DNA from 4 places in the Streptomyces sp. NPDC053665 genome. Region 2 is predicted to be linked to each of the others. Evidence: riboswitches for the same ligand, from Rfam matches in the RefSeq annotation. Region 2 holds a riboswitch; each other region holds the start of a gene.
What was found. Region 2 has a riboswitch for cobalamin ahead of ACZ6ZN_RS16350 (ribonucleoside-diphosphate reductase subunit alpha). Riboswitches for the same ligand answer to the same signal wherever they lie in the genome.
Positions count from the first base shown of each region.

Region 1: linked by a shared signal. The riboswitch ahead of ACZ6ZN_RS25445 (ABC transporter substrate-binding protein) and the one ahead of ACZ6ZN_RS16350 (ribonucleoside-diphosphate reductase subunit alpha) in region 2 are both predicted to bind cobalamin.
Region 3: linked by a shared signal. The riboswitch ahead of ACZ6ZN_RS02170 (energy-coupling factor ABC transporter permease) and the one ahead of ACZ6ZN_RS16350 (ribonucleoside-diphosphate reductase subunit alpha) in region 2 are both predicted to bind cobalamin.
Region 4: linked by a shared signal. The riboswitch ahead of ACZ6ZN_RS32010 (cobalamin biosynthesis protein) and the one ahead of ACZ6ZN_RS16350 (ribonucleoside-diphosphate reductase subunit alpha) in region 2 are both predicted to bind cobalamin.

Region 1 is NZ_JBVJKK010000006.1:468,634-470,793, forward strand. It holds gene ACZ6ZN_RS25440 (FecCD family ABC transporter permease) at 1-279, opposite strand, end outside; gene ACZ6ZN_RS25445 (ABC transporter substrate-binding protein) at 276-1,301, opposite strand; cobalamin riboswitch at 1,371-1,557, opposite strand; gene ACZ6ZN_RS25450 (CoA-binding protein) at 1,637-2,047, shown strand; gene ACZ6ZN_RS25455 (YbaK/EbsC family protein) at 2,149-2,160, opposite strand, start outside.
Region 2 is NZ_JBVJKK010000003.1:744,008-746,167, reverse strand. It holds gene mctP (monocarboxylate uptake permease MctP) at 1-319, shown strand, start outside; cobalamin riboswitch at 464-590, shown strand; gene ACZ6ZN_RS16350 (ribonucleoside-diphosphate reductase subunit alpha) at 714-2,160, shown strand, end outside.
Region 3 is NZ_JBVJKK010000001.1:504,173-506,332, forward strand. It holds gene ACZ6ZN_RS02165 (serine/threonine-protein kinase) at 1-752, shown strand, start outside; cobalamin riboswitch at 855-1,039, shown strand; gene ACZ6ZN_RS02170 (energy-coupling factor ABC transporter permease) at 1,070-1,771, shown strand; gene ACZ6ZN_RS02175 (energy-coupling factor ABC transporter substrate-binding protein) at 1,768-2,133, shown strand; gene cbiQ (cobalt ECF transporter T component CbiQ) at 2,140-2,160, shown strand, end outside.
Region 4 is NZ_JBVJKK010000011.1:64,155-66,314, forward strand. It holds gene ACZ6ZN_RS32010 (cobalamin biosynthesis protein) at 1-951, opposite strand, end outside; cobalamin riboswitch at 1,053-1,190, opposite strand; gene ACZ6ZN_RS32015 (hypothetical protein) at 1,322-1,543, opposite strand; gene ACZ6ZN_RS32020 (inorganic phosphate transporter) at 1,577-2,160, opposite strand, start outside.

The sequences.
Region 1 (2,160 bases), on a different contig from region 2:
GCACACGGCGAGTCCGGCCCCGCACACGGCGGCGAGGAGGGTGCGCGGCAGCCGCAGCTGCCAGACGATGCCGTCCCGCACGGGCGTCAGCCCGGACTCCCCGAGGCCGAGATGGGCGGCCACGACCGACCACACGTCCCCGACGCCGATGTCGGCGGGGCCGATCGTGATGGCCGCGGCGACCGAGACCACGAGGGTCACGGCTCCGGCCGCGCCCAGCGCGAGCCCGGCGGCGCGGCGAGGGCGGACGCGGGGGCCGGCCGGATCCGGGGCGGTCACCCGGCCAGCCCGAACCGGCGCAGCCCCGCGGCCACCTGCTCCACTCCCTCGACCGTGCGGATGGTCGGGTTCATGGCCTGCCCGCTGAGCAACACGTACCGCCGGTGGCGGACGGCGTCCATGGTCCGGGTGACCGGGTTGGACTCCAGGAAGGCGATCTTCTTCGCGGCCGATTCGGCGGTCTGCGACTTACGGGTCAGGTCGCCGATGACGAGGACGTCCGGGTCGCGGTCGGCGACCGTCTCCCAGTTGATCTGCGGCCACTCGTCGTGGGTGTCGTCGAAGACGTTCTGCGCGCCGAGGGCCCGGGTGATGATGCCGGGCGCGCCGCAGCAGCCCGCCATGTAGGGCGAGTCGGAGTTGGCGAACCAGTACAGGAGGGTGACCCGGGAGGCGTCGAGGCCCGCGGTGGCCTTGTCCATCCGCCGTTGCAGGGAGACCACGAGCCGGTCGCCGCGTTCCCGCTCGCCGAACACCGTGGCCAGGTCGCGCACTTCCCGGTAGACGGTGCCGATGCCGAGGGGCTTGCCGCGGGAGCCGTCGCCGCCGGAGTTGTTGTCCTTGCCGGCGCAGTCGGACGGGGAGACGTAGGTGGGGACGCCGAGCTTCTCGAACTGTTCCCGGGTGGCGACGCCGCCCTTGCCGAGGGTGGAGACGAACGAGGCGGCCACGAAGTCGGGGTCGGCGTCCAGGACCCGCTCGAAGGAGGGGTTGTTGTCGGCGAGCCGCGGCACCTCGGCGTTCTCCTTCTCGAGCCCCTTCATCACGGGGTCGGTCCAGGTGGCCGTGCCGGCGAGGCGGTCGGCGAGACCGAGGGAGAGCAGGATCTCGGTGGTGCCCTGGTTGAGGGAGACGGCGTGCCGCGGCGGGGACTCCACGCGGACCTCGTGTCCGCAGTTGCGGAGGGTGACGGCTGTCTTCCCGTCATGGCGGCCGGAGGATTCCGTGCCGCCGCAACCGGCGAGGAGCAGGGAGCAGACGGCGAGCAGGGCGGCCGCGCGGGCGGGTCGGGCGAGGGGCACGGGGAACCAGTCCTCGGTCGTCGAGGGCTCGGTCGCGGAGCCCGGTCGTACGGTGCTCCCCCGCCGCGTCGGCCGCGGGGGCCGCCAGCAGGTCTTCGGACTCGGGTTCGTCCGGATCGGGGCGCCTTCCCGGACACGCGGTGCGTCCAGTGGCCGAGGCCCCGCCCGTCCCCCTCACCGCTGCGCGTCAGTTCCGGGTTCGCACCGGATTCCCTGACCCACGTACATGGGTTCGACTGGCTTCGGCAAGCTATCACGGGGGTGCCGGGGAATCACCGGGCGGCCCGGGCCGTTGACCGGGAACAGTTCCTTTGCGACTCCCGAGGAGGTCACCGGTGTACGGCGACGAGGCAGCGGTCCGCAGGATTCTCACCGAACTCGGCGACACCTGGGCCGTGGTGGGCCTGTCGTCGAACCGGCAGCGTGCCGCGTACGGCGTGGCCGCGACGCTCCAGCACTTCGGCAAGCGCGTGGTGCCGGTGCACCCGAAGGCGGAGACGGTGCACGGCGAGCAGGGGTACGCGAGCCTCGCGGACATCCCCTTCGAGGTGGACGTCGTGGACGTCTTCGTGAACAGCGACCTGGCCGGCGCGGTCGCGGACGAGGCCGTCGCCAAGGGCGCGAAGGGTGTCTGGTTCCAGCTCGGCGTCGTCGACGAGGCGGCGTACGAACGGACCCGCGCGGCGGGTCTGGAGATGGTGATGGACCGCTGCCCGGCCATCGAGATCCCCCGACTGGGGCGGTGACGAGGGCCGTCGCCGCGCTGTAGGCGGCCTCGGTGGACCGCTCGGTGCCGGAGACGGAGACGCGGGCGTTTCGCCGAGCAGTGCCCGGACGCGGCGGCGCGCTACGGAACGGG
Region 2 (2,160 bases):
CCACCGCTGGGCGCTGCTCGCGGGCTGGGCGGTCGGCATGGCCTACGGCACCCTCGCCGCCTACGGCGTGGCCTCCCCGACGCAGAAGCACTTCGGCGGCTCGTCGAAGGAGATCCCCGGCATCGGCGAGATCGGCTACATCGGCCTCACGGCGTTCGTGCTGAACGTGGTCGTGACGGTCGTCCTGACCTTCGTCCTGAAGGCGGTGAAGGCCCCCGACGGCGTCGACGAGACCAAGCCGGAGGACTACACGGCCGACGCGGGCGACCCGGGAGTCCAGGTGGAGCTTCCGCCGGCCACCGCCGGATCGTCGCACTGACCCGAACGGCGCGGCACGCCGCGACCACCGCACAGCGGGCCGCCGTGACCGAACGTCACGGCGGCCCGCCGTCATGTGAAGCCGACACTCCGACACCCCGCGACACTACATCTGGGGGTGCCACCCGGGCCCGGCACAAGATGTATGCTCATGCTCGCTGTCGCCGCAGGGGAATCCGGTGCGAATCCGGAACTGTCCCGCAACGGTGAACCCATGCCCCTCCGCGCGCATGACGGTCAGTCCGAGGACCTGCCGACAGTGCACCCGGCCGCCGGCCGGTGTGCCCTGACGTCCGGGCCTCGTGGAATGGGCCGGTGGACGCGTGACGCCGTGTGCGTCCGTGTGCTGCCCCCTGCCCTCGGCGAGGCCCCGTGCCGAGCGAGGGAGAGCCCCCGTGACCATCGCGCCAGCGGATCCGGCCGCAGCCGCCGAACCGGAGCAGGACGCTCCCGGTGCCGCGCTGCTGCGGACCCTCACCGAACTGACCGCCGACCTCCCCGACGCCGACCCCGGCCGGGTCGCCGCCGCCGCGCTGCGCGGCCGGTCCGCGCAGGCGGACGAGCGGGAGCTGCGGGACCTGGCGACGGAGGCGGCGGCGGGCCTCATCTCGGAGGACCCGGCCTACTCCCGGCTCGCCGCCCGCCTGCTGACCATCGGCATCCGCGAGGAGGCCGCCTCGCAGGGGGTCACGTCCTTCACGGGGTCCGTCGCGGTCGGCCACCGCGAGGGGCTCATCGCCGACCGCACCGCGGAGTTCGTACGCGTCCACGCCTCCCGCCTCGACGCGCTGGTCGACGGCACCGCCGACGACCGCTTCGGCTACTTCGGCCTGCGCACCCTGTACAGCCGCTACCTGCTGCGGCACCCGATCACCCGCAAGGTGGTCGAGACTCCCCAGTACTTCCTGCTGCGGGTGGCGAGCGGCCTCGCCGAGGACGACACCGCCCGCGCGGTGGACGAGGTCGCGGCGCTCTACGGGCTCATGAGCCGCCTCGACTACCTGCCCTCCTCCCCCACCCTCTTCAACTCCGGCACCCGGCATCCCCAGATGTCGTCCTGCTACCTGCTCGACTCCCCCCAGGACGAGCTGGACTCGATCTACGACCGCTACCACCAGGTCGCGCGCCTGTCGAAGCACGCGGGCGGCATCGGCCTGGCCTACTCCCGGATCCGTGCCCGGGGTTCGCTGATCCGCGGCACCAACGGCCACTCCAACGGCATCGTCCCGTTCCTGAAGACCCTCGACGCCTCGGTCGCCGCGGTGAACCAGGGCGGCCGCCGCAAGGGAGCCGCCGCGGTCTACCTGGAGACCTGGCACGCGGACATCGAGGAGTTCCTGGAGCTGCGGGACAACACCGGCGAGGACGCCCGGCGCACGCACAACCTCAATCTGGCGCACTGGGTGCCGGACGAGTTCATGCGGCGCGTGAACGCCGACGCGCAGTGGTCGCTGTTCTCCCCCTCGGACGTACCCGAGCTGGTCGACCTGTGGGGCGAGGAGTTCGACGCCGCGTACCGTGCGGCCGAGGCGAAGGGCCTGGCGAGGAAGACCCTGCCCGCCCGTGAGCTGTACGGCCGCATGATGCGCACCCTCGCGCAGACCGGCAACGGCTGGATGACCTTCAAGGACGCCGCCAACCGCACCGCCAACCAGACGGCCGAGCCCGGCCACGTGGTGCACTCCTCCAACCTCTGCACGGAGATCCTCGAGGTCACCGACGACGGGGAGACGGCGGTCTGCAACCTCGGCTCGGTCAACCTCGGCGCCTTCGTGACCGGCGGTGACATCGACTGGGAGCGCCTGGACGAGACCGTCCGCACGGCGGTGACGTTCCTCGACC
Region 3 (2,160 bases), on a different contig from region 2:
CCCGCGAGCTGGGCGTCTCCGGTCTGCCGCCGGCGTTCGAGAACTACCTGCTCGGCCTGCTCGCCAAGCAGCCCGAGGACCGGCCCACCGCGCAGCAGGCGGCCGAGTGGTTCGCGGGCGGCGCCTGGCGGGGGCTGCCCGAGCCGCTGCCGGAGATGTCGCCGCCCGGGCGGTCCCGGCCCCGGCCCGCACCGGCCACTCACGGCACCCCTCCGGGCGCGGGGGCGAGCAGCCCGACCACGTACGCGCTGCCGGCGGCACCCGGGTCGCGCAGCGCGGCCCGCGCGGCGCAGGCGGGGCGTCCCGGGCGCGGCGGACGACGCGGCGGGGGGAGCGGAAACCGTTCGAAGGCCGTCGCCGCGGTCGCGGCCGCGGCGCTGTTCGTCGCCGCGATGCTCATCGGCATGCAGTGGTTCTCGCCGGACGACACCGCCACGGAGGGCACCGACCCGGGCCCCTCGCCCACCGCGAGCACCCCCACCGCCGGGGCGAGTTCCGGCCCCGCGTCGGGATCGCGGCCGGACTCCGGCCCGGCCGCCACGCCGGCCACCGGGACGGTGGCCGATGTCATCCCGCCCGGCACGACGCCGGTCGAGCAGGCCCCGCCCTCTCCGGCCGCCGAGGGCACCGCACCCCCGCCGGACGCGGGCGCCGAGCCACCGGCGGAGGCGGAGCAGCCGGAGCAGGAGCAACCGCCCGCGCAGCAGGGGGACGGCGAGGCCGAGGACGGCGGGGACGAGGGCGACGACTGACCCACGAGGCGTTCCCCCGGCGGAGCCCCAGGTGCGCCGGTGTGCGAGGGGGCGCCCCTCGCGCGCCCCCGGGTGCGGGTTGTGCTCGTCCTGATCCGGGCCTTATTGTCACCTGGCCTTGGTGAACGGGAAATCCGGTGTGATGCCGGTGCGGCCCTCGCCACTGTGAATCGGGAAGTCCGGCTCCGGCCCTCGCGGGCAGCCACTGGGTCCTTGTGACCCGGGAAGGCGGAGTCCGGGCGGTGGTACCCGTCAGCCAGGAGACCGGCCAAGGCGCGTCAACCATCCACGAGGTGCTGGAGAGGGTCTGCTGAGCCATGCACATAGCCGAGGGTTTCCTTCCTCCGGCGCACGCGGTCGCCTGGGGCGTCGCGTCGGCGCCGTTCGTCGTCCACGGGGTCCGGTCACTCACCCGTGAGGTGCGCGAGCACCCCGAGAGCACCCTGCTCCTCGGCGCCTCCGGCGCCTTCACGTTCGTCCTGTCCGCGCTGAAACTGCCCTCCGTCACGGGCAGTTGCTCCCACCCGACCGGAACGGGCCTGGGGGCCATCCTGTTCCGGCCGCCCGTCATGACCGTGCTCGGCACCATCACCCTGCTCTTCCAGGCGCTGCTGCTCGCCCACGGCGGGCTGACCACGCTCGGCGCCAACGTCTTCTCCATGGCGATCGTCGGGCCCTGGGCCGGGTACGCCGTGTACAAGCTGCTGCGGCGGTTCGACGTGCCGCTGATGGTGACGGTGTTCTGCGGCGCGTTCGTCGCCGACCTGTCCACCTACTGCGTCACCAGCGTGCAGCTGGCGCTCGCCTTCCCCGACCCGGGCAGCGGTTTCCTGGGCGCGCTCGGCAAGTTCGGCTCCATCTTCGCCCTCACGCAGATCCCGCTGGCGGTGAGCGAGGGACTGCTGACGGTCCTCGTGATGCGGCTGCTGGTGCAGTCCAGCAAGGGCGAGCTGACGCGGCTCGGCGTGCTGCTCACCGCCAAGGAGACGCGCGACGAGACCCAGGTGGTGGCCCGATGAGCCGGAACACGAAGATCAACCTGCTGCTGCTGTTCGTCGTGGCCGCGCTCGCCGTGCTGCCGCTCGTGCTCGGCCTCGGCGACCACAAGGAGGAGCCCTTCACCGGCGCCGACGGCGAGGCCGAGACGGCGATCACCGAGATCGAGCCCGACTACGAGCCGTGGTTCTCCCCGCTGTACGAACCGCCGTCCGGGGAGATCGAGTCGGCCCTGTTCTCCTTCCAGGCCGCGCTGGGCGCCGGTGTCCTCGCCTACTACTTCGGGCTGCGCCGGGGACGACGGCAGGGCGAGCAGCGGGCCCTGGAGCGGGAGGCGGCGGCCGCTCCCCCGGCCGCCGGAGAGTCCGTCTCCGCGAAGGACTGAGCCCGGGTGCTGCCGATCGACGCGGCG
Region 4 (2,160 bases), on a different contig from region 2:
TCTCCCCCTCTTCCTGCGTCGCGCACCGGTCAGCAGCCGGGCACCGGCGCACACCCCGAGCGCGAGCCAGCTCACCCGCCGCGACAGCCGCACGGCCCGTTCCACGTCGTCCGTGACGACGGCACGTCCCCCGGAGTTCAGCACGGGCCGGTGCTCCACCCGCCCGCCGTACGACAGCGTCCCGCCGAGCCGCACCCCGAGCGCCCCGGCGAACGAGGCCTCCACAAGGCCCGCGTTGGGGCTCGGATGCAGCCCCGCGTCGGCGCGCCAGGCCCGGACGGCCCCGCGCGGATCGGGTCCGGCCACGGCCGCGAGCGCGGCGGTCAGGCGGGCGCCCGGCCACCCCGCCACGTCGTCCAGCCGGGCCGAGGCCCAGCCGTAGCGCCGGTAACGGGCCGACTTGTGCCCGACCATGGCGTCCAGGGTGTTCACGGCGCGGAACCCGAGCAGCCCCGGCACCCCGCAAGCGGCTCCCCACACCAGGGCACCCACCACCGCGTCGGAGGTGTTCTCGGCGACGGACTCGACCACGGCCCGGGCGATGCCGTCGGCGTCGAGGGCCTGCGGGTCCCGTCCGCACAGGTGCGGCAGCCGGGCCCGGGCAGCCTCCACGTCCCCGGCCTCCAGGGCCCGGCCGATCGCCGCGGCCTCCCGGGCCAGCGACGTCCCCCCGACCACGGCCCAGGTGGCGGCGCCGGTCAGGGCGACGGAGGCGACGGCGGAACCCCGCGCGGCGCGCGCGGCGGCGCACCCGAGAGCGACGGCTCCTCCGGCGCACACGGCGGTGTGCAGCGCGCCCCACCCGCGGTGGTCCCGCCACAGCACCCGTTCCACGGCGCCCGCGGCCCGCCCGAACGCGGCGACCGGATGCCCGCGACGGGGGTCGCCGAGCAGCAGGTCACCGATCAGGCCGGCGGCGGCGCCGTACGCGAAGACGCGACCGGCACTCATCGGCTCAGCCGGCCGAAGGGGAGGTCGCAGGCGGGGTGTCGGGCCTCGGTCGGCAGCCGCGCATGGCGATGTGTCCTCACTCAGGGTGTCCACGCCCTGGTTCGAAGAGACCGGCGGTGAGAGTTCCTGGCTCCCGGGGCGTTCACCCCGGTGACAGTGGCGGGACCGCGCCGGACTCGCACCGGCTTCCTCTCCTGCCGCCGTATTGGCCCCGGCAGTCCACCACGGCCGCGAACAACCGTCAACTTGCCGTTGACCTGCGGGGGGAGAGTGTGCAGAACCCCACATCCCCCCGGTCACACGCGTGCCGGGCGGCACGGGACTCCAGGTCCCGTGCCGCCCGGCTGGACGCGCTCGTGCGGTGCGGCCGTCAGGCCATGATCAGGTAGATGCCGTAGCCCACGGCCGCCGCGCACGCGGCGAAGCAGGCGTAGGCGCCGGTGACGGCGAGGCCCGCGGAGCCGCCCTCGGCGGCCGCCCGCTCGCGGCGGGACAGACCGGTGATGCCGAGGGTGAACAGGCCCACCAGGGCCACGGTGACCACGAGGCTGACGCCGAAGACGGAACCGAGGGCCGCCCAGTCGATCTTCATCTCAGTGACTCTTCCTTGTTACCGGTGGCCGGATCAGACCGGGGTGGTCGTGGAGGTGGCCCGCTCGGAGGTGGCCTGCGCCGGGAACGCCGGGACCGGCTCCTCCGCGATCTGGCCCGCGGGCGGCGGCGTCACCGCGGCCATCGCCGTGGTCACCACGCCGGCCGGCTCCGCCTCCTCGGTGTCGTTGACGTTGGTGTGGTCGACGACCTCGCGGCGCGAGAGCTTCCAGATGGCCGCGCTGGAGGCGACCAGGAAGAGGGCCACCACGGCGGTGCCCCAGTCACCGAAGCCCGTGACGTACTCGGCGAGCGCGCCCACCAGGGCCGCGGCCGGCAGCGTCAGGCCCCACGCGACGAACATCCGCGTCGCCGTCGACCAGCGGACCACGCCGCCCTTGCGGCCGAGGCCCGCGCCCATCACGGCGCCGGAGACGGAGTGGGTGGTGGACAGGGAGAAGCCGAGGTGCGAGGAGGCCAGGATGACCGTGGCCGCGCTGGTCTGGGCGGCGAAGCCCTGCTGCGGCTGGAGGTCGGTCAGGCCCTTGCCCATGGTGCGGATGATGCGCCAGCCGCCCAGGTAGGTGCCGAGGGCGATGGCGACGCCCGCGGAGAGGA